3 regions of the Leclercia sp. LSNIH3 genome follow, and region 3 is predicted to be linked to each of the others. Evidence: predicted binding sites of a transcription regulator. Region 3 holds the regulator's gene; each other region holds the start of a gene.
The links. Region 3 encodes LexA, which represses DNA repair genes until DNA is damaged. Its sites were predicted from a motif close to TNCTGTATGTACATACAGNA; they were not measured.
Positions count from the first base shown of each region.

Region 1: sulA (SOS-induced cell division inhibitor SulA) is a predicted target of LexA. The motif match lies at 6,348-6,367, and genes of this name have one in related genera.
Region 2: mutH (DNA mismatch repair endonuclease MutH) is a predicted target of LexA. The motif match lies at 3,108-3,127, and genes of this name have one in related genera.

Region 1 is NZ_CP026387.1:736,818-746,554, forward strand. It holds gene csgI (curli synthesis inhibitor) at 1-137, shown strand, start outside; gene mgsA (methylglyoxal synthase) at 217-675, shown strand; gene helD (DNA helicase IV) at 781-2,835, opposite strand; gene C3F35_RS03690 (YccF domain-containing protein) at 2,959-3,405, shown strand; gene yccS (YccS family putative transporter) at 3,424-5,559, shown strand; gene C3F35_RS03700 (TfoX/Sxy family DNA transformation protein) at 5,544-6,170, opposite strand; gene sulA (SOS-induced cell division inhibitor SulA) at 6,388-6,897, shown strand; gene ompA (porin OmpA) at 7,252-8,307, shown strand; gene matP (macrodomain Ter protein MatP) at 8,374-8,829, opposite strand; gene C3F35_RS03720 (AAA family ATPase) at 9,016-9,737, shown strand, end outside.
Region 2 is NZ_CP026387.1:3,315,074-3,324,810, reverse strand. It holds gene ptsP (phosphoenolpyruvate--protein phosphotransferase) at 1-2,130, opposite strand, end outside; gene rppH (RNA pyrophosphohydrolase) at 2,143-2,673, opposite strand; gene mutH (DNA mismatch repair endonuclease MutH) at 3,358-4,050, shown strand; gene ygdR (lipoprotein YgdR) at 4,180-4,398, shown strand; gene C3F35_RS16185 (NADP(H)-dependent aldo-keto reductase) at 4,655-5,695, shown strand; gene lplT (lysophospholipid transporter LplT) at 6,427-7,620, opposite strand; gene aas (bifunctional acyl-ACP--phospholipid O-acyltransferase/long-chain-fatty-acid--ACP ligase) at 7,613-9,737, opposite strand, start outside.
Region 3 is NZ_CP026387.1:2,135,035-2,144,771, reverse strand. It holds gene ubiA (4-hydroxybenzoate octaprenyltransferase) at 1-11, shown strand, start outside; gene plsB (glycerol-3-phosphate 1-O-acyltransferase PlsB) at 826-3,255, opposite strand; gene C3F35_RS10385 (diacylglycerol kinase) at 3,411-3,779, shown strand; gene lexA (transcriptional repressor LexA) at 3,889-4,497, shown strand; gene dinF (MATE family efflux transporter DinF) at 4,561-5,880, shown strand; gene C3F35_RS10370 (CsbD family protein) at 6,022-6,231, shown strand; gene zur (zinc uptake transcriptional repressor Zur) at 6,301-6,816, opposite strand; gene C3F35_RS10360 (cupin domain-containing protein) at 6,929-7,417, shown strand; gene C3F35_RS10355 (conjugal transfer protein TraF) at 7,581-8,891, shown strand; gene dusA (tRNA dihydrouridine(20/20a) synthase DusA) at 8,972-9,737, shown strand, end outside.

The sequences.
Region 1 (9,737 bases), 1.4 Mb from region 3:
GCGTGTCCGAGCTGGATATGCCGCCGCCGCAGTCGCAGAACCTGACTGAGCAGCGGCTCAAATACTGGTTTGCCCAGGCCGATCCCGAGACCCGTAGCCGTTTTCTGCAATGGGCGAAGCAACAACCCTCGTCCTGAGCCGCATTTTTTACCCCTTTCCCTTGCAGCGTCAGGTGCTTCCAGTAATCTGTAACCAGTTAACTAACGGATAGAGATTATGGAACTCACAACTCGCACACTGCCGGACCGCAAACATATCGCGCTGGTGGCGCACGATCACTGCAAACAGATGCTGCTCAACTGGGTCCAGCGCCACAAATCCTTGCTGGAAAAACACCAGCTTTCTGCCACCGGCACCACCGGTAATCTGATCCACCGCGAAACCGGGCTTCAGGTCAATGCCATGTTGAGCGGCCCGATGGGCGGCGATCAGCAGGTGGGCGCGCAGATTTCGGAAGGAAAGATTGATGTGCTGATCTTCTTCTGGGATCCCCTGAATGCAGTCCCGCACGACCCGGACGTGAAAGCGCTACTGCGCCTGGCCACGGTATGGAACATTCCGGTCGCCACCAACCTGTCGACGGCGGATTTTATTATTGCTTCTCCGCAGTTCAACGACCAGGTAGAGATATTGATCCCGGATTATCAGCGCTATCTGGCTGAACGCCTGAAATAAATACCCGCCCTGCCGGGTAGCGGCTTCGCCTTACCCGGCTTACAAAACTCCTAAACCGCATGTCCCGTAGGCCCGGTAAGCGCAGCGCCACCGGGTAAAACACCGCTACGGTTTACGCGCCACCGGCACATCAATGTCCTTTAAAATCTCCACAAAGCGCGACGGCTGCTCTTTATTGAATAACAGCCAGACGCGGTGACGGGCGCGGGTCATCGCCACGTACAATAATCGTCGCTCTTCGGCATCGGGAAAATCTTCCACCACTGGCAGCAAAGCCTGCTCCATTACCGATTCGCGCGCCGGTGCCGGGAAACCATCGCTCCCTTCCTGCAACCCTACCACAATCACATAATCTGCCTGCTGCCCCTTGCTGGCATGGATGGTCATAAAATCCAGCTGTAATTTCGGCCAGCGGGTCGCGGCTTTCTCCAGGCTGGCGGGCTTAAGGTGGTGATATCGCGCCAGCACCAGAATGCGCTCCTCCGGCCTGGCGTAACCGCTGAGTTTATCCAGCAGGGCATCGAGTTGATCCTCTGCAAGCAGGGTGACCGCTTTTTTGTCGCCTGCCGACAGGCTGTTCAGCGGTTTTGCCAGCTGGGTCGGGTTCTGCTGAATAAACCGGTTGGCGATCTCGCCGATCCGGTTATTGAAACGGTAGGTGGTATCGAGATCGCAGCGATCGCCTTCGCCAAAATAGTGATGGAACGCCGTGGTCAATGACAGCTGGGCACCACTAAAACGGTAGATCGCCTGCCAGTCGTCCCCGACGGCAAACAGGCTGGTTTGTTTATTCTGCGCCCGCAGCGCCGCCAGCAGGGCTGCGCGCTGAGGAGAGATATCCTGAAACTCATCCACCAGAATGTGCTTCCACGGGCTAATAAAGCGACCTTTTTCAAGAATAATGACGGCCTGATGGATCAACCCGGAAAAATCGACGGCATTTTCTTCCTTAAGGGCAGTTTTCCAGGCTTTTAACAGCGGGGCCATTAACTTCACCCGTTTTGAGAACAAGGCCCGGATCTCTTCGGGCGCGCCCGCAATCATCTCAGCCTGAGCGCCACCGTGCATCCGCATCAGGCTCACCCAGCGATCGAGCCGCGGGGCCAGTCGGCGCGCCAGCTTCTCGTTTTGCCAGAAACTCCCTTCCGGCACGCTCCACTCCAGCTCCTCTTCCAGCCACTGACGCCAGCCCTTGGCCTGCGCTTTTTTCTCGCTGCACTGCTGTTGCCAGGCCTCGATAAAGATCTTTTGCCGCGCCACGGTGTCATTCTCAAGCTGGCTGACGACCGGCACCTTTTTACTCCCCTGCTGAATGATGTGCAGGGCCAGGGAGTGGAATGTTCTGGCGGTAATGTCGCGGGTGTGCAGCCGGGCCTCGATTCGCTCATCCATCTCCTGGGCCGCTTTGCGGCCAAATGCCAGGAGTAAAATTTGGTCGGGGACGGCTTCATTGCGGGTCAGGAGCCAGCCCGCCCGCGCCACCAGCACCGAGGTTTTCCCGCTGCCGGCTCCCGCCAGCACGAGCAGCGACTGCTCGCCGTTAACCACGGCCCGGGCCTGGGCCGGGTTAAGAGGAGATGACTCTATACCGGCAAAAAAATCGGCATACTGGCTGAGCATGGCGGTGGTCCACGCCTGGTTGTGCGCCAGCCGGCTCTGGTCAATATCCTCCAGCCAGGCCCGACACTGGCGCCAGGCTTCCCGACAGTTATCAAACTCGTCCAGCCGCGAGACCGACAGCGGCAGCGCCTGCAACGCCTGATTAATTTTTTGCTGCAGGCCCAGCGTTTTCTCCCGCGTCAGCCAGCTGTTTTGCTCATTGCTGGTGGTAATGTCATTCAGCGCGTTTTGCAATACCTGCGCCGCCACCTCGCTCATTTCAGCACTCCATTGCTGCCAGAGCGTGTTCAGATGGTGATGAAAACGCTGGGTTTCCGCCCACTCCGTCCCATGCAGACGCACCACTTTCTCTTCAGGCAGGACAAACTCCAGCTCGCCCCAGACCAGGCCGCGCTTACAGTGAATGGCCAGCAGCTGGTTAAAGGGAATGAGATATTCGTGACGTTCGCCGGAGACTTTTACCCCGGCGTTGAGCAGAACGACTTTGTCGTACGCATGTTGTGCCAGGCGCTTGCCCAACGAAGTTGCTTTCAGTTCCATGTCCAGCCCGATCCACGACGTGAATTATTGCCTGATAGTTTAACTGCCAGTTTTCAGGTGCTCCAGCGCAAAAAAACGTTACAATCAGCAGGGCTTCAACATTATGGAAAGAATTGAGGTTTTATGCGTACCGTTCTGAATATTTTGAATTTTGTCCTGGGTGGGTTTGCCACTACGCTCTCCTGGCTGCTGGCAACCCTGGTCAGCGTGGTCCTGATCTTCACCCTGCCGCTGACGCGTTCCTGCTGGGAGATCACCAAACTTTCGCTGGTCCCGTTCGGTAATGAAGCGGTCCATGTGGATGAGCTGGAACCTGGCAGCAAAAACGCGCTCATGAATACCGGAGGAACGCTGCTCAATATTCTGTGGCTGATCTTTTTCGGCTGGTGGCTGTGTTTGATGCATATTGTGGCGGGGATCGCGCAGTGCATTACGATTATCGGCATCCCTGTCGGGATCGCCAATTTCAAAATTGCCGCCATTGCGCTGTGGCCTGTCGGACGCCGGGTCGTCCCGGTGGAGGTTGCCCGTGCTGCGCGTGAGGCCAACGCCCGCCGTCGTTTTCCGTAACAAGGATCCCGTGCGCTTATGCTAAGCCCGCTGCTTCGCCGCTACACCCTCAACAGCGCCTGGCTGTATAACGCCAGAATCTTTATTGCCCTCTGTGGCAGCACCGCCCTGCCCTGGTGGCTGGGGGATGTGAAGCTGACCATTCCGCTGACGCTGGGCGTTGTGGCCGGGGCGCTGGCCGATCTGGATGACCGTCTCGCCGGTCGGCTGCGCAATCTGGTCATCACGCTGATCTGCTTTTTTATCGCCTCGGCGTCGGTGGAGCTGCTCTTCCCGTGGCCATGGCTTTTCGCCATCGGACTGACGCTTTCCACCAGCGTCTTTATTCTGCTGGGCGGGCTGGGCCAGCGCTACGCCACCATCGCCTTTGGCGCTCTGTTGATTGCTATCTATACCATGCTGGGAGTGTCACTTTACGACCAGTGGTATCAGCAACCGGTTCTGCTGTTGCTGGGGGCGGTCTGGTATAACCTGCTCACTCTTGCCGGGCATCTCATCTTTCCTATTCGCCCGTTGCAGGACAATCTTACCCGTAGCTATGAGCAGCTGGCGCATTACCTGGAGCTAAAATCCCGCCTCTTCGACCCGGATATTGAAGATGACGGCCAGGCACCGCTGTACGATCTGGCGCTGGCGAACGGTCAGCTGGTGACCACGTTAAACCAGACCAAAGCCTCTCTGCTTACCCGCTTGCGCGGCGATCGCGGCCAGCGTGGCACCCGCCGCACCCTGCACTACTATTTTGTGGCGCAGGATATCCATGAGCGTGCCAGTTCATCACATATTCAGTACGCCACCTTGCGCGAGAAGTTTCGCTATAGCGACGTCATGTTTCGCTTCCAGCGGCTGCTCTTTATGCAGGCGCAGGCCTGCCAGCAGTTGTCACGCTCCATCCTGCTGCGCACCCCCTATCAGCACGATCCGCGTTTTGAGCGGGCCTTCACGCACCTGGATGCAGCGCTCGATCGCGTTCAGGCCAGCGGGACCTCTGCCGAACAAATGAAAGCGCTGGGTTTTCTGTTGAGCAACCTGCGCGCCATTGATGCCCAGCTCGCCACTATCGAATCCGGGCAGGCTCAGGCGATGCCCGGTAACGATGTCGAAAACCAGCTTGCCGACGACAGTCTTAACGGTTTTAGCGATATGTGGCTGCGCTTAAGCCGCAACTTTTCACCGGAATCGGCACTGTTTCGCCACGCCGTCAGGATGTCGGTGGTGCTCTGTATTGGCTATGCCTTTATACAGGTGACCGGGCTTGACCATGGCTACTGGATTTTGCTGACCAGCCTGTTTGTCTGCCAGCCCAACTACAACGCCACCCGCCACCGGCTGGCGCTGCGTATTCTCGGTACGCTGGTGGGGGTCGCCATCGGATTGCCGATTCTTTACTTTGTCCCGTCGGTGGAAGGCCAACTGATCTTAATTGTGATCACCGGGGTGCTGTTTTTTGCGTTTCGCAATGTGCAGTACGCGCATGCGACTATGTTCATAACCCTGCTGGTTCTGCTCTGTTTCAACCTGCTCGGGGAAGGCTTTGAAGTGGCGCTGCCGCGCATCATCGATACCCTCATTGGCTGCGCCATTGCCTGGGCCGCGGTGAGCTTTATCTGGCCAGACTGGCGCTTCCGTAACCTACCCCGCGTGCTGGATCAGGCGATGAACGCTAACTGCCGGTATCTGGATGCCATCCTTGAGCAGTATCATCAGGGCCGGGATAACCGACTGGCGTATCGCATCGCCCGGCGCGATGCGCACAACCGCGATGCGGAGCTGGCGTCGGTGGTCTCGAACATGTCCACGGAGCCGCGGGCGACGGCGGAAACACGTGAAGTCGCATTCCGCCTGTTGTGCCTGAACCATACTTTTACCAGCTACATCTCGGCGCTGGGCGCACACCGTGAGCGGCTGACCAGCCCGGCCATCCTGGCGTTGCTGGATGACGCCGTTTGCTATGTCGATGATGCGCTTCATCAACGCCCGGCGGATGAGCCTCGTGTTCAGCAGGCCCTGTCCGAACTGGCGCAACGCATTTCGCATATTGAACCGGGTACCGAGACCAAAGCGCCGTTAGTGCTGCAGCAAATCGGTCTGCTTATTGCGTTGCTGCCAGAAATTTGTCGTTTACAGCAGCACGTGAATCAACTGCCGGAGTGAGGACTGTTCTCTACCGGTAGCGTTTTGTACCACTCCACCAGCTCCCGGCGCCTGAGCTCCGGGAGCGCTGCTTCATGCAGCCCCACTATTGCCCCCTCTAGCGCAAACAGCACTTTGTAACTCAGGTGCTTGTTAAGCGCTCTGATCTTTAGCCAGCTCTGCTCAGCACCGAGGGCGCGTAATGCTGCTTCGTTGGTGATGCCCGCCTCATTCAGCAGAATCTCAAGCTGAAAATTGAGATTGGGTAAATCTTTCAGCCTGTCGCGTTTGTACCGCTCGCGACGTTCCCGCCGCGCGGCTTCAAGTGCAAGTGAAGAGAGCTGTAAAAGCTTATTCTGATCCTGCCAGAGCGCCTCATCGACACGGTAATAATTCAGCAATACCGCGCGCCCCCGCTTCATCAGCGTCAGATAAGAGGTGGTATTTTTGGCGCAATACGGTGCGCTCTCTTCACAGGCACGCAGGTACAACTCCCCATCTGACACCATCGCAAAGACTGCGTCATCCACCGCCAATGTGTATCCGCCAAACAGGGCGCGATGCTGGACCTCTCCGAGGGGTGAAAGATATTTCGTGGATTGATAGATCCGCTCGTAGGATAACTTTTTCATGATATTTCCCTTTTAAATCATGGAGTAATGGTGCAGTCATTTGTTAACGGATCCGTTAGCCAAAAAATAGGTAACTTATGATTGAACGGCAAGATGATTTTTCAATACGCCTCAATAACAAACCAAATTTGCGAGGCGCTTTCCGAAAATGAAGTTGATCTTTAGACGTACAGGGGTTACTGTATATCCATACAGTAACTACAGGGCTGGATAGATTATGTACTCTTCAGGCTATGCAAACCGTTCAACAACTTTCTCTTCTTCTGCCGGCAAAAGTGCACGGAGTTCCGCTGCTTATATGACCACCGGGCTGATTAGTGAAGTGCTTTACCGTGAAGACCAGCCCATGATGACGCAGCTGTTATTGCTGCCCCTGTTACAGCAGCTTGGTCAGCAGTCTCGCTGGCAGCTGTGGCTCACGCCGCAGCAGAAATTAAGTCGGGAATGGGTGCAATCCGCAGGTTTACCACTTACCAAAGTGATGCAGGTTAGCCAGATGGATCCCTGCCATACTGTAGAATCCATGGTGAGAGCGCTGCGTACCGGGAATTACAGCGTAGTGATTGGCTGGTTTACGGAAGAGCTAACCGAAACGGAACAATATCGACTGGCCGAAGCGGCCGAAGAAGGGAATGCACTCGGCTTCATTATGCGTCCCGTCAGGATGAACGCTCACGGCAACGGACACCTTTCTGGGCTAAAAATTCACTCAAATTTGTATCACTAAGTAAAAATAAGAGTTTTCCTGGAATTTTTTTTGCACGCGCTGTACGCCATTGGTTCCCCTTCTAAAAGCCGCGACAAGTCTTGTCTGCCGCGGCTTCCTCCAGTTTAGCACGCCCAAAACTTCGCCAGAAATGTTAAATATTGTGTATATAAAACTTTTTTTTTCATATGCCTGACGGAGTTCACACTTGTAAGTTTTCAGGTACGTTGTAGACTTTACATCGCCAGGGGTGCTCGGCCTAAACCGAAGATATCGGTAGCTTTACTCTTTGTCCCCGCCCCCCGGTGAAGGATTTAACCGTGACTCTCATTGAGATTCTCATGGCGATTTTTGGATGATAACGAGGCGCAAAAAATGAAAAAGACAGCTATCGCGATTGCAGTGGCACTGGCAGGTTTCGCTACCGTAGCGCAGGCCGCTCCGAAAGATAATACCTGGTATGCAGGTGGCAAACTGGGCTGGTCTCAGTTCCATGACACTGGCTGGTATAACGATGCTCTGAACAACGACGGCCCAACTCACGAAAGCCAGCTGGGCGCAGGCGCGTTCGGTGGTTATCAGGTTAACCCGTACGTTGGTTTCGAAATGGGCTACGACTGGCTGGGCCGCATGCCTTACAAAGGTGACAACGTTAACGGTGCATTCAAAGCACAGGGCGTTCAGCTGACTGCTAAACTGGGCTACCCAGTAAATGACGCTGTAGACATCTACACCCGTCTGGGCGGCATGGTATGGCGTGCAGACTCCAGCAACAGCATCGCTGGCGACGACCATGACACTGGCGTTTCTCCAGTATTCGCAGGTGGCGTTGAGTGGGCAATGACCCGTGACGTTGCTACCCGTCTGGAATACCAGTGGGTTAACAACATCGGCGACGGCAACACCGTTGGTGTTCGTCCAGACAACGGCATGCTGAGCGTAGGTGTTTCCTACCGTTTCGGCCAGCAGGAAGAAGCAGCGCCAATCGTTGCTCCAGCGCCAGCACCAGCTCCAGAAGTACAGACCAAGCACTTCACTCTGAAGTCTGACGTTCTGTTCAACTTCAACAAAGCTACCCTGAAACCAGAAGGTCAGCAGGCACTGGATCAGCTGTACACCCAGCTGAGCAACCTGGATCCTAAAGATGGTTCCGTAGTTGTTCTGGGTTACACCGACCGTATCGGTTCTGACGCTTACAACCAGGGTCTGTCCGAGAAACGTGCTCAGTCCGTTGTTGACTACCTGATCTCTAAAGGTATCCCGGCTAACAAGATCTCCCCACGTGGTATGGGCGAATCTAACCCAGTTACCGGTTCTACCTGTGACAACGTGAAAGCTCGCGCTGCACTGATCGACTGCCTGGCTCCAGATCGTCGCGTAGAGATCGAAGTTAAAGGCATCAAAGACGTTGTAACTCAGCCAGCGGCATAAGTTATCGTCTGACAAAAAACCCCGCCATGTTGCGGGGTTTTTTATTGCCTGAAGAAAAGGTAAACGCTACTTCTTACCAGCCAGCAACGCCTTGAGATCGGTTTTCAGGGTCGACATCTGACTGGCGTACTTCTCTTTATGTTCCGCATCTTCGATCAGTTGCACGATCGTTTCTGACAGGGTTTTACCGCGGCGCTGGGCTAGCCCGGCCAGCCGTTGCCAGACCATAAACTCCAGATCGATCGACTTCTTCCGCGTATGCTGGTGCTCGGCATTAAAATGCCGTTTCCGCCGCGCGCGGATGGTCTGCTTCATGCGGTTCAGTAGCGCCGGATTGATGTGTTTATCTATCCAGCCGTTGACCAGAATGGGTTCATTTTCGAGGGTCAGCAATAAATTCACAGCTTCTTTTGCGGCACTGGCTTCGAGGTAGCACGTGATCAATTCCCCTTCACGGTGTTTTTTGACCAGATACTTCCATTTCCAGCCGCTTTCGAGATTTTCCAGTTGTTGGTATTTCATCGCGATCTCAGTGTGACCGTGTAACTCTGTTCAGAATATCAGTTTTTTGGCAATCTGCTGAAAAGAAATCATATCCTGTGACACGCGGTGATGCATTCATCTCTTGAAACGCCCATTCCCTCATGGGCAGAGCCTGCACCTTACGGTATACTCCATCGTTTTACTTCTGACTAAAAAACATCAACTTTGACCATTACGAAACTTGCATGGCGTGACCTCGTTCCTCATACCGATAGCTATCAGGAACTGTTTGCACAGCCAGATCTCGCGAAAGAACACGAATACATCCTCAGTGACACACAGCCCCGTTTGCATTACGCACTGGAGCAGGTGTTAAGCCCGTGGGCAACCTCACCGTTCATGTTGTTGAAAGCGCCAGACGAAGCGGAGTACCTGAGTCTTCTGGCGGATGCCATGCGGCAGCTGCAACCAGAAACCGGGACGGTCTTTGGGGGTGAATACAGCATCAGCGGCCACAGCGTCACCTTTGAACCCGCCACCGTACCCGATGGCCGTTTTGCGGTCACAGGCAATATCGTTCCGGCGGGCTGGACAGAAGCAGAACAGCTGTTCGGCTGCCTGCGTCAGTTCAATGGCGAAATAACCCTGCATCCCGGTCTGGTCCATCAGGCCAATGGCGGCGTGCTGCTCATCTCTCTGCGCACGCTGCTGGCCCAGCCGCTGCTGTGGATGCGTCTGAAAAACAGCGTTAACCAGCAGCGCTTTGACTGGGTGACCTGGGATGAGTCTCGCCCTCTTCCGGTTGCCGTGCCTTCTATGCCGCTCTCCCTGAAAGTGGTGTTGATTGGCGATCGCGAAGCGCTGGCTGATTTCCAGGAGATGGAACCCGAGCTGGCCGACCAGGTGGTGTACAGCGAGTTTGAAGACAGCACACAGATCGCCGATGC
Region 2 (9,737 bases), 1.2 Mb from region 3:
CTCTTCAAAATCGATATGCCGCAGCAGATATTTCACACGGGCGACAGAGCGTCCGTTCATGGATAAGTGACGGAAACCGAGGCCGATCAGGATCGCGACACACATCGAGTCACCGGCCATCTCGCCGCACAAACGCAGATCGATGCCCTGCTCTTGTGCCTCGCGGGCGATCATCGCCAGCGCACGGAGCATCGCCGGATGCAGGCTATCGTAAATACTCGCCACCCGGGTGTTGTTACGATCCACCGCCAGCATGTACTGGGTCAGGTCGTTAGTGCCCACCGAGATGAAATCGACGCGGCTCGCCAGCTGCGGCAGCATAAAGACCATCGAGGGGACTTCGAGCATCACCCCGATCCGCGGTTTCGGAATTTCGTAGCCGATCATCTCTTCGACTTCGCGCCCGGCACGTTCAATAAGACGCCGGGCTTCGTCGATCTCGTCGATGCTGGTCACCATCGGCAACAAAATGCTGAGGTTACCGGTCGCGGCATTGGCGCGCAGCATGGCACGCACCTGGATCAGGAAGATCTCCGGCTGATCGAGGGTAATGCGGATCCCGCGCCAGCCCAGGCAGGGGTTCTCTTCGCTGATCGGCATGTACGGCAGTTGCTTATCCGCACCGACATCCAGGGTGCGTAGCGTCACCGGTTTGTCGTTGAACATCTGCAACATGCCCTGATACTGCGCCACCTGCTCCTCTTCGGAGGGGAAGCCGCTTTGCAGCATAAACGGAATTTCTGTGCGGTAGAGGCCGATGCCATCAATACGGCTGCCGAGCTTCTCTTCATGCTCGGGGCTTAACCCGGCATTGAGCATGACTTTGATCCGCTCGCCGCTTTTCAGCGCGGCAGGCTGATTAACGTCATCTTCGGCAAGACGGCTCAGCTCGTTCTCTTCGCTGATAAGCTTTTGATATTCTTGCAACAACACCGGTTCAGGATCGACCAGCAGCTCGCCGCGATAGCCATCGACCACCAGCGTGCGACGATGCAGCGCCGATGGCTGAATATCGGCCCCCATTACGGTCGGGATCCCCAGCGCACGCACCATAATGGCGGCGTGAGAGTTAGCGGCGCCATCGCGCACCACGATCCCGGCCAGTCGGTCCTGCGGCAGCTCTGCGAGGGTGGTTGCCGAGAGCTCATCCGCCACCAGCACAAATCGCGGCGGCCAGGTATTAGCGCCCTGAATGGTGTCATCCAGATGGAACAGCAGACGCTGACCTAAGGTGCGCAGATCCCCGGCACGCTCTTTCAGATAGCCGTCAGTTAAGGAGGCGAACTGTTCGGCGAATTTTTCGATGATCTTTTTAACCGCCCACTCGGCGACCGCGCCGTTGTCGACCTCGTTAAACAGCTCCCGGCGCAGGCGGGCATCGGACAACAGGTGAGAGTAAAGATCGAAGATCGCCGCCGTCTCTTTCTGCGCCCCGGCGGCAAAACGCTTGCTGTAACGGCGAAACTCGTTCGCGGCCTCTTCCAGCGCGCCGGTGAGACGTTCGCGCTCAAGAGCGGTGTCCAGCGTCGAGGCTTCGTAAACCTGCTCCATTAACGGCAGCGTGGCGTCCATCCAGCCTTCTGCAATCGCAACACCCGGTGAGGCCGGTAAAGCGCGAATGCGCGTCTGCCGGTACTGACCAAACAGTGCCGTCAGCTGAGATTGGGAAAGAATGGCGGCCATTTGCGTGGCCAGCGTAACGAGGAACGACTCTTCGCTTTCATCATACTGGCGCAGCTCACGCTGCTGTACCACCAGCACGCCAAGTAGCTGACGGCGCTGGATAATCGGCACGCCGAGGAAGGCGCGGAAGCGCTCCTCTTTGACGGAGGGGATATATTTAAAGCTGGGGTGTTTCTGCGCATCGGCAAGGTTGATGGGTTCCGCCAGACGCCCGACCAGACCTACAACGCCTTCATCAAATGCCAGCGCAACGGTACGACCACGCGGTTTTTTTAATCCGCGCGTGGCCATAAGGTAGTAACACCTGCGGTCGTGATCGGCCAGATAGACCGAACACACCTCGGTTTCCATCGCAAGGCAGATATCCGTGACCAGAATATCCAGCGCCTCGTTGAGCCGTGGGGCACTGGCCACCTTCTCGACTATTTCGCGCAGGCGGGTGAGCATAATGTGCGTAGCTTAACCTCTTTTACGTCGCCAGGCAGGTGCGCTCTGCGGCTTAGGAGGGGCCTCCTGAAGCATCATCACGGCACTTGCGAACTCTTTCATCACCCTACGGTAAACGTCGCGCTTAAAGGACACGACCTGACGAACGGGATACCAGTAGCTGACCCAGCGCCAGCCATCAAATTCGGGCGTGCTGCTGGTTTGCATATTGATATCCGCATCGCTGCTCACCAATTGCAGAAGAAACCATTTCTGTTTCTGGCCGATACATACCGGCTTTGTGTCCCAACGCACCAAACGCTTCGGTAACTTGTAACGCAACCAGTTGCGGGTCGAAGCCAGAATGCGGACATCCTTGCGGCTTAAGCCAACTTCTTCGAACAGCTCCCGATACATCGCTTGCTCTGCTGACTCTCCTGGATTAATCCCACCTTGGGGAAATTGCCAGGAGTGCTGACCATATCGCCGGGCCCACATAACCTGACCCTGGCGATTACAAATTACGATACCTACATTCGGGCGGTAGCCATCGTCATCAATCACCGGACTACCCCAAACTAAACCTTATATATAAATGATTGTTTCACACTCCAGTGAGGCGGTAAACCACTCTCTTTCTGGCCTGGAGCCGAATAACATTTGAATAACTCACAATTATCATCAGAGTTATAAACAGATGACCGGTCAGAAGGGCAATTTTATTCACTTTTTCTGTGGATAGAGTTGTGAAGAAGTGTGGAATTACCGATGGACAACCCAGATCACTCTGAATATTGCAGATAAGACTGATTTTTACAAAGGACTATATTTCATAGAGTTAAACTGTGGATTACCTGAATTACAGGCCTTAGTGTGATGCAGGTCACTTTAAAGATCGTCGTACTGATGAAAGATCGAACAACGTCGGTTTTATCCACAGATTGTGCCAATAAGTTAGGCACATTTTGTCTGATTTTTCGATTTTCATCCCACGTCAAGGCTGTAAATGGAAACAGTAGTGGGGGTTATGCCCAGTTATCCCATTTTTCTGTGGATAACAGGGTGTAAGATCCTGTTTATTGTCAGTGACCAGATTTGAACAACTGGGATATATCCCGTACCTAAACGGGTTAGCAGTTGATAAAAATTGTGATAAATCATCCACCTGGAACAGGCAAAAAGAAAAAGTTAAACTCTGTCTGTGCAGTGGAAAACTGCTGTTCATTTTTTAACCAAAAGGCAATCACCATGCTTCCCCTCGCTCCCCTGACCTCTCCCCCCGCAACGGAAGCGGCCTTATTGCAACAAGCGCAGCGCCTGGCGGGATACTCGCTGGGAGAGCTTGCCGCCCTGGCCGGTCTGCCTGTTCCGCCCGATCTGAAGCGTGATAAAGGGTGGACGGGCGTTCTGCTGGAGCTGTGGCTGGGGGCCAGCGCGGGCAGCAAACCAGAACAGGATTTTGCCGCCCTGGGGGTGGAGCTGAAGACTATCCCAATCGACAGCCTCGGTCGCCCGCTGGAGACGACCTTTGTCTGCGTGGCACCCTTAACCAGCAATACCGGGATCACCTGGGAGAGCAGCCACGTGCGGCATAAGCTGAAGCGGGTGCTGTGGATCCCGGTAGAGGGGGATCGTGCGATCCCGTTGGCGGCACGGCGCGTCGGCGCGCCTTTGATCTGGAGCCCGGATGAAGATGAAGATCGTCAGCTGCGGCTGGACTGGGAGGAGTTAATGGACATGATCGTGCTGGGTCAGGTTGAGCGTATCACCGCCCGTCACGGCGAAGTGCTCCAGCTGCGACCCAAAGCGGCAAACAGTAAAGCCCTCACCGAGGCCATCGGCGCGCGCGGCGAACCGATCCTGACGCTGCCCCGTGGCTTTTATTTGAAAAAGAACTTCACGGGTGCTCTGTTAGCCCGTCACTTTCTGCTGAACACGTGACTTTTTAGCCAGAATTATGTCTTTTATCACATAATTGCCCGTTTTTTCAGATTTCACCGCTTTGTTAAAACCTAAGCCCGAGTTATTACTACACTAAGATGTGATACGAGCCAGGTGGAGGTAATAAAAATGAAGAAATGGGCAGTAATAATCTCGGCTGTTGGTTTAGCGTTTGCCGTTTCAGGTTGTAGCAGCGATTACGTCATGGCGACGAAAGATGGCCGCATGATCCTGACCGACGGCAAACCCGAAGTCGACGATGATACCGGTCTGGTCAGCTACCGGGATCAGCAGGGTAATAATATGCAGATTAACCGCGACGACGTTTCACAGATTATTGAAAGATAGTCGTAAAGGTCAGCAGCTTGCTGGCCTTTTGATTTTTCTCTTCCCCTTTCGCTTCCCCTCTGCCATGTTTGTATACCCGTCATACTTCAGGTTACAGACGCGTTGGCTGCGCTTGCTCACTCCAGTCACATAGTTATCTATGCTCCTGGGGATGCGCTCTCCTGCCGCCTTCCTGCAACTCGAATTTTGTAGGGTATGTTCTTTGTCGGGAAGTTCCTTCCTGATGCGCTTAACATGTCAAATAAGGAAGCCGGCTATGCATTATCACCGTATCCCCCATAGCGCTCTTGAGATAAGCCAACTGGGGTTGGGCACGATGACATTTGGTGAACAAAATAGCGAAGCCGATGCCCATGCCCAACTCGATTACGCCGTCAGCCAGGGCATTAACCTGATTGATGTCGCAGAGATGTACCCGGTGCCACCCCGCCCGGAAACCCAGGGCTTAACCGAAACTTATGTCGGCAACTGGCTGGCAAAACGCGGCAACCGCGAAAAGCTGATTGTCGCCTCCAAAGTCAGCGGCCCGTCGCGCAATAATGACAGCGGCATTCGCCCGAATCAGATGCTCGATCGGAAAAACATCCGCGCCGCGCTGGATGCCAGCCTGACGCGTTTACAGACCGATTATCTCGACCTTTATCAGGTCCACTGGCCTCAGCGCCCGACCAACTGCTTCGGCAAGCTTGGATATAGCTGGAGCGATAGCGCGCCGGTCGTCACGCTGCTGGAAACGCTGGAAGCCTTAACCGAATGCCAGCGCGCGGGGAAAATCCGCTACATCGGCGTCTCTAACGAAACGGCCTTCGGCGTCATGCGCTATCTGCACCTGGCGGATAAGCACGACCTGCCGCGCATCGTGACCATTCAAAACCCGTACAGCCTGGTGAACCGCAGCTATGAAGTGGGTCTGGCGGAAGTGAGCCAGTATGAAGGCGTTGAACTGCTGGCCTACTCTTGCCTGGCCTTCGGGACGCTGACCGGTAAGTATCTCAACGGTGCCAAACCGGCGGGAGCACGTAATACGCTGTTTAGCCGCTTTACCCGTTACAGCGGTGAGCAGACGCAGAAAGCGGTGGCGGCCTACGTCGATATCGCTAAACGTCACGGGCTGGATCCAGCGCAGATGGCACTGGCCTTTGTGCGCCGTCAGCCGTTTGTTGCCAGCACCCTGTTGGGCGCGACCACCCTGGAGCAGCTGAAAACGAACATTGAAAGCTTCCATCTGGATCTGAGCGAAGAAGTGTTAGCGGAGATTGAAGCGGTGCATCAGGTGTATACCTACCCGGCGCCGTAATAAAAGCAAAAAGGCAACCTGAGTTGTAATGCCAGTCAGTTAAGCCCGGCGGATTGTTCCGTTCACCTCATGTTCAGCAGAAGATGGCATTACACAACCCGTGAACGTGACAAGGGGGGCCGCCGGGCCCCCCTTATCAATCCCCGCGGCCCCGCAATGAAACCGGTGCTCCGCACTGCGCTCACCTCCCGACCGGCTGCCTGCGGTCGGCTCAACTCGACATCCTGTCTCGATTCGCCTCTGGCCGCCATCCCTGGCGCCCAGCCCTTGTCATCCGGTCTCCGGTTCGCCGGTTTCAGCGGGGACTCAACACCCGTGCCACATTCAGGCGACTGAGAAGCGTGAGGGAGCGTGAATCCGGCTGAAAATCGCCGAAGCGTTGACCGCAGGCCGGGGCGAGGCGCAGGGACGCGCCGGGAGGGCATAGCCTGCAGGGATGCAGGCTGGTACCCGGCCCGAAAGCCGGAGGGAATAAGCTGAGGACAAAATTGCCGGGAGCCGGGGTAGCCAGGGGGGAGGCGGCGAGCCCCCCTGGCACGTTCACCGCAGCGGAGGGGGCATAAAGCAGAGGTGCTTTAGTGAACGGAACCCTTCCACTTCAGTCGCTTAGAAATACCGAATCGTTTAACTGACTGGCATTACAACCTGAGTTGCCTTATTTAATATTTGCGCCCTCTCTCAAGGAGAGTGCCTCAGGATGAAGGCATCAGACCGGACAGCCCGGCGCGGTATTACCGCCGACGCTGCCACACCCACAGCGCCGCAATCGCCAGCGCAAACAGGCCACCAAATCCAACGCCAATGCCCACCACCGGCACCCCCACCTTCACGGCCAGCGAGTAAAGCCCGAGCATCAGCAGCATGGCGGCGTTTTCACCGAGGTTTTGCACCGCAATGGCATTGCCTGCGCCAACGGTATGTTTCCCGCGCTCCTGCAGCAGCGCATTGAGCGGTACCACGAAGAAGCCCCCGCAGATCCCCATCAGGAACAGCAGCGCATAGGCCGGTAACAGCGCATGTTGCAGGGCGAAGATCAGCACCACCACGCCAATCAGGATCCCGGCAGGCATACAGCGGGCCACCGTTTGCAGTGTCACCAGCTTCGCCGCGGCACCCGCGCCGAGAACGATCCCCACCGCCACCATTGCGTTGAGATAGGTTGGCGTGGCGTTATCGGTAATACCCAGCGCCGTGGGCACCCACAGCACCAGCAGGAAGCGCAGCGTGACCCCCGCGCCCCAGAACATGCTGGTCCCCATCAGCGAGAAGCGGGTTTCACCGTTTTGCCACAGTACGCGGCAGGCGTTAAAGAAGCTGGCGGTCATCGGGGTAAAACGCCAGGACTGCCCCGGACGCGCCGCCGGCAGTTTCGGGATGAAGACGTTGGCGATCACCGCCCCGCCATACACCACGGCACAAACGCCCAGCGCCGCCAGCACATGCCAGTCTGCCAGCACCCCACCCGCCATGGAACCCAACAGGATCGCCGCAATGGTTGACGCTTCCATCAGCCCGTTAGCTTTGACCAGCTTATCCCCGGTCGTCAGCTCGCCGAGGATGCCGTATTTAGCCGGTGAGTAGGCTGCCGCCCCAATCCCCACCAGCGTATAGCCAATAAACGGATTCACGCCAAAGCAGATACTGGCGGCACCCAGCAGTTTCAGGCTGTTGGCGAACATCATCACTCGCCCTTTCGCGAAGCTATCCGCGACCTGACCCACAAAGGGGGCGAAAACGATGTAAGCGCCCACAAACACCATCTGTAGAATCGGTTGGCTCCAGTCCGGGTAAAACTGGGATTTGAGCAGCGCCAGGGTGGCAAACAGCAGTGCGTTATCGCCAAAAGCAGAGAGGAACTGGGCGGCAGTGACCGCCATCATCCCTTTCGACCAGATTGAGGTGTTAGTGTGTACTGACTCACTCATTATGCGGCTCCGCCTGGTCAACCATGCCTTTGAGGGTGACAAAATCCGGCTTGCCGCTGCCCAGCACCGGAAGCTGTTTTAAGTAGCGAATATCGCGCGGTACCGCCAGCTCAGGAATGCCATGCTCTCGCGCCTTCTGAAGCAACTGCTCGCGCTTCAGCTCGCTGTCGGTGGTAAAGAGCACCAGCGCCTCGCCTTTACTGGCATCGGTTTTCACTGCAGTGGCGTGCATTTTGTCCGCCGAAACGGCCAGCGCCAGCTGTTCAACCATCTCCAGCGACACCATTTCCCCGGCGATTTTGGCAAAGCGTTTTGCGCGGCCCTGGATCTGCACATAGCCCTGCTCGTCAAAGCGTACGATATCGCCGGTGTCGTACCAGCCGGTTTCGACCTCGCCGTTGATATTCTCTGCCGTTGGCGCTTCCAGCACGCCCGGGTTTTCTACCCGCAGGTAGCCGTTCATGACGTTCGGCCCTTTCAGCTGCAGGCGTCCGCCCTCTTCAATGCCCGGAACGGCGAGCAGACGCGCGTCCATCCCCGGTAGAATGCGCCCGACGGTGCCGGGCTTCGCCGCCATCGGCACGTTAATAGAGACCACCGGCGCGCACTCGGTCACGCCGTAGCCTTCCAGGATGCGCAGGCCAAACTTGTCCTGCCACAGCTGGCGGGTGCTCTCCTGTAATTTCTCCGCCCCGGCCACCACGTAGCGCACGCGGTGAAAATCATACGGATTGGCGAAACGGGCGTAGTTGCCGAGGAAGGTCGAGGTGCCAAAGATCACCGTACAGTTACGGTCATAGGTCAGCTCGGGCACAATGCGATAGTGCAGCGGGCTAGGATAGAGGAACACTTCGGCACCGGTAAGCAGCGGCGTGAACAGCCCCACTGTCAGGCCAAAGGAGTGGAACAGCGGCAGCGCCGACATAAAGCGATCCCGGGCGGTGAAGTCAGCGATAGTTTTAATCTGCTCGACGTTGGCCAGCAGGCTTTTATGGCTGTGGACCACCCCTTTCGGGTTCCCCTCCGAGCCGGAGGTAAAGAGGATCACGGCGGCATCTTCCGGCTGCTGTTTCACCTGCGCCAGGTGCGGCATCAGCAGGTGAGCAAAAATCCACAGCTTATCGCCCGCGGTGACCTCTGCTTTCAGATCTTCGAGGAAGACCCAGCGCACCTGGGTGAGCTGCTCAGGCAGATGCCAGAGTTTGCCTTTATCGAGAAACGTGCGTGAGGTAAACACAGTATTGATTTGCGCGGCGGTGAAGGCGCTGCTGAGTCCTTTCACCCCTGCGGTGTAGTTCAGCATCGCAGGAATACGCCCGCGGGAGACGGCACCAAAGATCACCGCGGCGCTGATCCCGGCATTCGGCAGCAGCAGGCCGATCTTTTCCCCTTGCTTGCTGTATTTTTCAAGGATACGGCCAACAAACAGGGTTTTGGTCAGCAGCTTGTGATAGCTGTCAGGGGCAAAATTGATATCGTCGATGCAGTGTTTCTTTGCGCCATAGCGGTACATCGCCGACAACAGCGACTCATACAGGGTTTCGCGCGGGCGCACCGCCATCCGGGCTTCCATCATGACCTGATGCAGCATCTCCCCGGCGATTTTACGTCGATCGCGGGCGCGAGGCGCATCGGGCATCGGCAAAGTGGTCGGCGGCAGCAGATGCAGGGTAATGCGTGGGAACAAGCGCTGTTTCACCAGCCCTTTCAGACGGCTGAAAAAGGTCAGCTCCGCGCCTTCAATGCGTACCGGCACCACGGTGGCACCGGATTTCGCCGCCACAAAACCCGCGCCGTCATAGATTTTCATCAGCGAGCCGGTGATAGAGATGCGCCCTTCCGGGAAGATCACCACCGGACGCCCCTGCTCAATCAGACGCACCAGGTGTTTGATCATCATCGGTTTGGTCGGGTCGAGCGGAACAAAATCAATCAGTGATGTCAGCCAGCGCATGTACCACTGCTTGCTGACAGAGGTATAGACCGCGAACACCGGCCGCACGGGTAAAAACAGCGCCAGCAGAATGCCGTCAATAAAGGAGACATGATTGGGGGTGATAAGAACGCGCCCGGCGTGCAATGCCTGGGTGTCGCCCGTCAGACGGACACGAAAAAGA
Region 3 (9,737 bases):
ACTGGGCGTAAACAATGCCCGGTGGCGAGGTAAAAAAATGACAGCCTAAAGGCTGTAATGCCAGTCAGTTAAGCACTTTGATATTTCTAATTGACTGAGGTGGAAGGGTTCTGTTCACTAAAGTACCTCTGCTTTATGTCCCTTCCGCTGCGGTGAACGTGCCAGGGGGGGCCGCCTCCCCCCTGGCTACCCCGGCTCCCGGCAAAGAAAATCGCCGCTTCGCGGAATATTCGCCCCATCCCCGGGGCTCACCCCTTCGGGGCCAGCGCAGGTGCTGTTCAACATTGCTCCCGGCAATTTTGTCCTCAGCTTATTCCCTCCAGCTTTCGGGTCGGGCACCAGCCTGCATCCCTGCAGGCTATGCCCTCTCGGCGCGTCCCTGCGCCTCGCCCCGGCCTTACGGAAACGCTTCGTCGATTTTCAGCCGGATTCACGCTCCCTCACGCTTCTTAGTCGCCTGAAAGGGGCACCGGTGTTGAGTCCCCGCTGAAACCGGCGAACCGGAGACCGGATGACAAGGGCTGGACGCCAGGGATGGCGGCCAGAGGCGAATCGAGACAGGATGTCGAGTTGAGCCGACCGCAGGCAGCCGGTCGGGAGGTGAGCGCAGTGCGAAGCACCGGTTTCATTGCGGGGCCGCGGGGATTGACAAGGGGGGCCCGGCGGCCCCCCTTGTCACGTTCACGGGTTGTGTAATGCCATGTTCTACTGAACATGAGGTGAACGGAACAATCCATCGGGCTTAACTGACTGGCATTACAGCCTTTCGGCTACCATTTTTTATGTTTGCTCCCTCTCCCGGTGGAAGAGGGGCGGGGGCGGGCATCAGACCGCAGACTCGCCCTGCGTTGCGCTCTCAATCGTTAAGCGCACGTCAGAGGTAATCAGGTCTGCCAGCATCTGGTACACCTTCATCGTCTCTTCCGGCTCGGCATCACCACTGTCGCTGATATAACCCTCGTCACGCAGCGTTAACACCAGTGAACTGAATACCGCTTTATCGAAGAACTCCGGCGCGTTGATGCCGTGCAGCATCGAGAGACGCTGTGCCAGCGTGCGGCTCTCTTTCTCCAGCGTACCGCGGTTGATCGACGGGTTGGCGCTCAGCAGCCAGAAAGTAATGGCATAGCGCTGCACGGTTTCGCGTGCGCCTGCCGCCAGCAGTTGCAGCGTGCGCGCCCGGGACGGGTTGATCAGCAGAAGGTCATCTTTCTGCGAAATCAGGCCCTGGCGGGTCAGCTCTTCAATCTGCTTATCCAGCACCTCGGCCAGCTCGTCGTTGTTCCAGCGCAGGAACAGCTCGGCTTTCAGCATCGGGTAAAGGGCGGTGACATGCTCCAGGAGCGCCTGACGGGTGATCTGGCGATGCTGGGTGATGATGGCCGCCATCAGCGAAGGCAGCATCAGCATATGCGCAATGTTGTTGCGGTAATAGGTCATCAGCACCGCCTGCTCGCGCGGCAGAATGATGATATCGCCGATGGTGTCCTTCTCGACCTCAAACTTGTTCATCTGCAGCGCGTGCTCAAGCAACTCGCTGGCGCTGGCGGTCGGCACCGTGGCGTCTTCCGCGTACGGCACGTTGCGCAACAGGTTCAGGTAGCAGTCGAGCTGCTCGGTCAGCTGCTCGCGGGTAAGCGAACGCTGGCGAGAGCCAAGCAGGGCGGTACAACACAGGTTCATGGCGTTGGCCGCACCGGCGTTGTTAATGCGCACCATCAGATCGGCGGCAATGGCGTTAACCGTTGGCGTCAGCCAGGCCGGACGCACTGCTTCGATCGGGTCGATGGACTCACGCCACTCCGGCACACGGTGATTCAGGTAGGTAATCAGCGGCATAGGTTCGCCGAAGTTCACATACCCCTGGCCGAGGTTACGCAGCTTGCTCAGGCCCCGCAGCATCTGCAGCAGGCTCTCTTTCTCTTTGGTGGCGCCGCGCAGCTCTTTGGCGTAGGTGCCCACTTCCATCACGTGCTCGTAACCGATGTAAATCGGCACCAGGGTGATTGGACGCGTACCGCCACGCAGCATCGCCTGAATGGTCATCGAAAGAGTGCCAGTCTTAGGATCGAGCAAACGCCCGGTACGGGAACGGCCGCCTTCCACGAAGTATTCCACCGAATAGCCACGGCTGAACAGCTCGCCCAGATACTCGCGGAACACGGTAGAGTAGAGCTTGTTACCTTTAAAGGTACGGCGAATAAAGAACGCACCCAGACGGCGGAAGATCGGGCCTGCTGGCCAGAAGTTGAGGTTGATACCCGCAGCGATATGCGGCGGCACCAGCCCCTGGTGATAGAGCACATACGAGAGCAGCAGGTAGTCCATGTGGCTGCGGTGGCAGGGTACATAGACAATCTCATGGCCGTCGTGGGCAAGCTGCCGCACACGCTCGGCGTTGTGCACGTTAATCCCCTGATAGAGACGGTTCCAGGTAAAGCTCAGGATACGGTCGCTAAGGCGGATCATCTCGTAGGAGAAGTTGGCCGCAATCTCTTCCATCAGGGCGATGGCGTTTTGCTGCGCCTTCTCGTGGGAGATTTTTTTGCTGCGCGCTTCGTCTTCGACGGCACGGGCAATGGCTTTTGAGGCCAGCAGCTTGTTAAACAGATCCTGGCGAGCAGGCAGGCGTGGGCCTACCGCGGCAAGACGCTGACGGGCAAAGTGCATGCGCGCCACACGTGCCAGCTTCTGGGCGATGGTCTTATCCGTACCGTGTTCATCGGCCATGCGGCGCAGTGAAACTGACGGTGAAAAACGGACAAAGCTGTCGCGGCCAAGCCAGTTGACGGCGAAAAATTTCTGCACCCCGTTGAGCATACGCAACGGCGGATTCTCTTCGCCTTTATCGCGCCCCGGACGACGGCCAAACATGACCGACACGGGCACCATCTGCACATCCAGCAGCGGGTTGCTGCGGTGCAGATCGAGGTAATCATGGAACAGCTTGATCGACTCTTCTTTCGGTGTGTACCAGGTGAACACGCGAGGGCCACCGTGGATAAAGATGTAGCGCGGCAGTTGGGTGCCGTCGATCTCCAGCGGCTCCAGCGGATCGGGGAGATCGTGCGCCAGACATTGGGCGCGCAGCGTCAGCAAGTCGGCCTTCGAGTTATAAGGCAAAACGTACATAATAGGACGCGAGTTATCGAGTCCTAACTCCAGCGTAGGAACCGCCGGAATAGACTTGCTTTTTACCAGGACGCTTAATGGTAAATTAAGTAATTTGTAGTAAATTCGTGGCCAGCCAGACATAAACGATGTAAAGCCTCTGGTTAAAAATGCAATTGCGGCGCAAGGATAACAGAAAGCGCGCAAAATTTCTGTTGTTACCCGTCATACTTCCGGTGGCTGCGCAGGGCGCTTAAACCACCGTTTCTGACGCTATTTTCGAAGAAAGGTTTCTTTTAATGGCCAATAATACCACTGGGTTAACCCGAATCATTAAAGCTGCCGGCTATTCATGGAAAGGCATCCGTGCTGCCTGGATCAATGAAGCCGCATTTCGCCAGGAGGGTGTTGCTGTCATCGCGGCGATTATTATTGCCTGCTGGCTGGATGTGGATCCCATCACCCGCGTATTACTGATTGGCTCGGTGATGTTGGTGATGATAGTCGAAATTCTGAACAGTGCGATCGAGGCGGTAGTAGACCGTATCGGCACTGATTTTCACGAGCTGTCGGGCCGGGCGAAAGATATGGGTTCTGCCGCAGTGCTGATGGCGATTATCGTTGCGTTGTTTACCTGGGTCACGCTGCTTTGGGGACATTTACGATAAGCCTTCAGAAACCGCAAAAGTCTCTGGTTTTTTATGCGGTTTGTGGTTCCAAAATCACCTTTAGCTGTATATACTCACAGCATAACTGTATATACACCCAGGGGGCGGAATGAAAGCGTTAACGACCAGGCAGCAAGAGGTGTTTGATCTCATTAGGGATCATATCGGCCAGACGGGTATGCCGCCGACGCGTGCAGAAATCGCGCAGCGTCTGGGCTTCCGTTCTCCAAATGCCGCTGAAGAGCACCTTAAGGCACTGGCGCGCAAGGGTGTACTTGAAATTGTCTCCGGTGCGTCTCGCGGCATTCGTCTGCTGGTTGAAGCGGAAGAGGGTCTTCCCCTCGTCGGTCGTGTCGCCGCCGGTGAACCGCTGCTTGCGCAACAGCATATTGAAGGCCACTATCAGGTCGATCCTGGCATGTTTAAACCGAGCGCAGACTTTCTGCTCCGTGTTAGCGGCATGTCGATGAAAGATATCGGTATTCTGGACGGTGATCTGCTGGCAGTCCATAAAACTCAGGACGTGCGTAACGGGCAGGTTGTGGTCGCACGTATCGATGATGAAGTGACCGTTAAACGCCTGAAAAAGCAGGGTAACACTGTGCAACTGCTGCCGGAAAACAGCGAGTTTTCCCCGATTGTTGTCGACCTGCGTGAAAATAACTTTTCCATCGAAGGCCTGGCGGTTGGCGTCATCCGCAACGGTGAATGGTTATAATGCTTTTCTGACAGACTGCGGCAGTGTCGCAGTCTGGTTTTCTTGCCTCTGGCGAACATTTCCATGTCTCTCCTGACTTCTTCAGACAAGGCGTTGTGGCGTCTTGCACTTCCCATGATCGTCTCCAACATCAGCGTTCCTCTGCTTGGGCTGGTGGACACAGCGGTGATTGGTCATCTCGATTCGCCCGTCTATCTGGGTGGTGTCGCCATCGGCGCGACGGCAACCAGCTTCCTGTTTATGCTGCTGCTCTTTTTGCGCATGAGCACTACCGGGCTTACCGCTCAGGCCTATGGCGCGAAAGATCCGCTGCGTCTGGCCCGTGCACTGGTGCAGCCGCTGATCCTGGCGCTGGGCGCAGGGTTAATGATTGTGCTGCTGCGCACGCCGCTTATCGATCTGGCGCTGCATATTGTCGGTGGTAGCGAGGCCGTCCTGCATCAGGCGCGGCGCTTCCTTGAGATCCGTTGGCTCAGCGCCCCGGCATCGCTGGCTAACCTGGTGCTGCTCGGCTGGCTGTTGGGCGTGCAGTATGCCCGGGCACCGGTGATCCTGCTGGTGGTGGGCAACCTGCTCAATATCGTGCTGGATGTGTGGCTGGTGATGGGGCTGAAGATGAACGTGCAGGGCGCTGCCCTGGCGACTGCTATCGCGGAATACGCTACCCTGCTGATCGGCTTATGGATGGTCTGGCGGGTATTGGCGCTGCGCGGTATTTCGCTGGCGCTGCTGAAAACGAGCTGGCGCGGCAACATCCGTAAGCTACTGGCCCTCAATCGCGACATCATGTTGCGCTCGCTGCTGCTGCAACTCTGCTTCGGGGCGCTGACGGTGATGGGAGCACGGCTAGGGCCGGAGATTATTGCCGTCAACGCCGTGCTGATGACCTTGCTGACCTTTACCGCTTACGCGCTGGATGGCTTCGCCTATGCGGTCGAGGCGCACTCCGGGCAGGCCTATGGCGCACGGGAAAGCGGCCAGCTGCGGGAAGTGTGGCGGGCGGCCTGCCGTCAGTCTGGCCTGGTCGCGCTTACCTTTGCCCTCATCTATGCCCTGGCAGGCGATCAAATCATTGCCCTGCTGACTTCACTGCCCGAGCTGCGCGAGCTGGCGAGCCACTATCTTATCTGGCAGGTGATCCTGCCGGTGGTGGGCGTCTGGTGCTATCTGCTGGATGGCATGTTTATCGGTGCCACTCGCGGGGCGGAGATGCGCAACAGCATGGCGGTGGCCGCCGCCGGGTTTGGCCTGACGCTCTTCACCCTGCCGTGGCTGGGCAACCATGGTTTGTGGCTGGCCCTGAGCGTGTTCCTGGCCCTGCGCGGGCTGTCTCTGGGCTGGATCTGGCACAGGCACTGGCGCAACGGCAGCTGGTTTTCATAGCGGCCTCGCCTTGCCAAATGGTAAAAGATTCCGAATAACAAACCTAACGCCGCAGGCTTATCTATAATTATTATCACGTCCAGCACGAAACGTATTTCAGGACGAACTTAACCTTAACGACCGAACGAAGAGGAATGGATGATGAATAAAGACCAAGTCGGCGGTAACTGGAAACAATTCAAAGGTAAAGTGAAAGAACAGTGGGGCGACCTGACCGATGATGACATGACCGTCATCGAAGGTAAACGTGACCAGCTGGTGGGTAAAATTCAGGAACGCTATGGTTATGAGAAAGACCAGGCGGAGAAAGAAGTTGGTGACTGGGAAACCCGTAACAACTATCGCTGGTAATTAACCTATACCCGCAGGTACACGGATGTACGCCCAGGGCGACCTTACAGGTCGCCCCTTTTTTTGCCCTCAGCGCGGCTTTTTCTTCAGCTGGATAGAGTGATCGTGCTGGCAATCTTCCTGATGGCGGCAGGCTTCCACTTCGACGCAGTTACGGCACAGGCCGTGCGCCTCAATCACGTTGTGACGCAGGGCAAAGCCCATCTTCGCTGCCAGGGTATGCATGATATCTTCCACCCCTTCCGCGCCCTCTTCCTTCACGCTGCCACAGCGGTCACAGATAAACATCGCAGAGGTGTGGGTCGGCTGATCGAACAGATGGCACAGCACATAGCTGTTGGTCGATTCCACCTTATGCACAAAGCCCTGCTCCAGTAAAAAATCGAGCGCCCGATATACGGTAGGCGGCTTGGCCTGAGGCTCGCTTTCACGCAGCAGGTCGAGCAGATCGTAGGCGCTGATGGCCCCGTTTTGCAGACTCAGCAGACGCAACACTTCAAGGCGCTGCGGAGTCAGGCGCACATTGCGTTGCGCGCACAGCTTTTCGGCTTGCGCTAACAGTGCCTGCATTGTGGTCGTTTCCATTTTGCACCTCGAATAACGTGGAATAACAAACCGCCACTTTACCATGTTCTGGCCCAAACGCCGAGATCCACCGGGTGTGCTACCCTGACGAAAAACCACAGGGGATGAAAAGATGAAAAGACCGGACTGCATTCGACACTGGCGTGAAGTAGAAGGTGCTGACAACTCGACCTATCCTGACAGCCCAGAGCGTTTCTCCATTGGCGCGCCGCTGGCCCGTGCGCTGGGGCTTGGCCGCCTCGGTATCCACCACGAACGTCTGCCGCCCGGACGTCGCACTTCTTATCCTCATGCCGAAAGCGATGAAGAGGAATTTATCTTTGTGCTCGAGGGTTATCCCGAAGCCTGGATCAACGGCTATTTATGGAAGCTGGAGCCGGGGGATAGCGTGGGTTTTCCTGCCGGGACGGGGGTCTGTCACACCTTTATTAATAATACCAGTGAAGATGTGCGGTTATTAGTCGTGGGTGAAGCAAATAAAAAACATAACCGAATTTATTATCCGCTGAATCCGGTATATGCCGCCACGCGCGAAGATCGCTGGATCGATCATCCGCCGCAATTTTTTGGACCTCATGATGGAAAACCAGGGCAAAAATAATTTCTTGTTCTATACATATTTAAAAAGATAAGAAAATCAACGAGTTATCTAATACGAAAGTTTAGATAAATTCGTCGCCTAATACTTTTTTCACAAAGGACGTATGCCCCTGCGCGGCATTTAGCTGCCGGGGTTTATTCACCCACAATAAGTCAGGTGTCCTGTGAAAATAAAATTCAAATTTTCTGTGGCGGGAATTGCCACCGCTTTTCTTTTGTCTAATCAGGCCGGAGCTGCAAATACATGGACGGAAGCACGCGGCGATGCAATGGGTGGGACTGGCGTTGCGTCGGCGCATTATAGCAGTGGGGTATTGATCAACCCGGCCCTGCTGGCAAAATCCCAGGCGGAAGATGACGTCGCCATTATATTTCCCTCGGTGGGGGCGCAAATCAGCGATAAAGACAATCTGCAGGATAAGATCGACGAAATCAGCGATGAGATCCGCGCCGATCAGGAGATGATCGACGATCTGACCGTAGCGAGGATCATGGCCGATCCGCAGGGAACGCTCAGTGAGCTTCAGGGTGCCGCAGGCAGTCTGGCCGACCAGCTGGAGTTTCTTGAGGGAAAAACCGCGCACGGCAACGCCGGGGCAGGGATCGCCGTCAGTATTCCCGGCTCGGGGCTGTCGCTGGCGTTTGTCGCTAAGGCCAATGCCCACGCGCGCGTCAGCTCGGAGATCGATCAGCAGGATATCGATTTTCTTCGGAGATTGCAGGGCAGCATGGGGATGACCAACCAGATGGCGTTGGGTGCGGCGCGAAACGGCAGTGACGTGATTACCCGCAACCTTAACTCCATCGCCAAGGGCAGGGCGGCGATCGTCTCTGATTACGGCGTGGCGATTGCCCGCCAGTTTGATTTCAACGGCCTGCCGATTTCGGTCGGCGTGACGCCAAAGCTGCAACAAACCTGGCTCTACAACTACACCACCTCCATCTATACCTATGACAGCAGCGACTTTAACAGCAGCCGTTACCGCAATGACGATACCAGTTTTAACGTTGATGTCGGCGTTGCAGTGGACCTCGGTGAAAACTGGACGGTCGGTCTGAGCGGGCAGAACCTGTTGTCCCGCGACATTGATACCAACGATATCCGCGTTCTCAACGGGCGTACCGGGCAAGAGGTGAGTTATCAGGATACCTGGCAGATCCGCCCTCTGGTCACGGCGGGGGTGGCCTGGCATACCGGCCTGTTAACCCTCAGCGTCGACGGCGATCTGACTCAAACCCGGGGCTTCAAAAGCGAAGAAAATTCGCAGTATGTCGGGGCGGGGGCAGAGGTCTCTCTGCTGGGCTGGCTGGCGGTGCGCGGCGGCTTTCGCGGTGACGTGAAGGGCAACGACAGTAACGTCTTTACCGGCGGGCTGGGCTTCGCCCCCTTTAACACCGTGCATATCGATCTGACCGGCATCGTCGGCGAGGATGAAACCTGGGGGGCCGGAGCGCAATTTAGCGTGAGGTTCTGACAGGAACCGGAGGCGCTCTGCCTCCGGCAAATCTGTGCTATAGTAGCGCCCCCTTTTCACCAGATGCTTAAAATTTCGCCATGTCGTCAGAAAACTCGTCCATCTATCCTGCTCACCGTTTTTCCATCGCGCCGATGCTCGACTGGACAGACAGACACTGCCGCTACTTCCTGCGTTTGCTGTCGCGCCATACTCTGCTCTATACCGAGATGGTGACCACCGGGGCGATTATTCATGGCAAGGGCGACTACCTCGCCTTCAGCGAAGAAGAGCATCCGGTAGCCTTGCAGCTCGGCGGCAGCGATCCGGCCGCGCTGGCGCACTGCGCGAAGCTGGCAGAAGAGCGCGGTTATGACGAGATCAACCTCAACGTTGGCTGCCCCTCCGATCGTGTGCAGAACGGCATGTTTGGTGCCTGCCTGATGGGCAATGCGCAGCTGGTGGCCGACTGCGTGAAAGCGATGCGCGATGTGGTCTCCATTCCGGTGACGGTCAAAACCCGTATCGGCATCGACGATCAGGACAGCTACGAATTTCTCTGCGACTTTATCGGCACGGTAGCCGGCAAGGGCGAGTGCGACATGTTTATCATCCATGCCCGCAAAGCCTGGCTTTCTGGCCTTAGCCCGAAAGAGAACCGTGAGATCCCGCCTCTGGATTACCCGCGTGTCTATCAGCTGAAGCGTGATTTCCCGCAGCTGATCATGTCGATCAATGGCGGTATCAAGTCTCTGGACGAGGCCAAAGCGCATTTAGCGCATATGGATGGCGTAATGGTGGGCCGCGAGGCGTACCAGAACCCGGGCGTGCTGGCGGCGGTCGATCGCGAAATCTTTGGTGTGGATT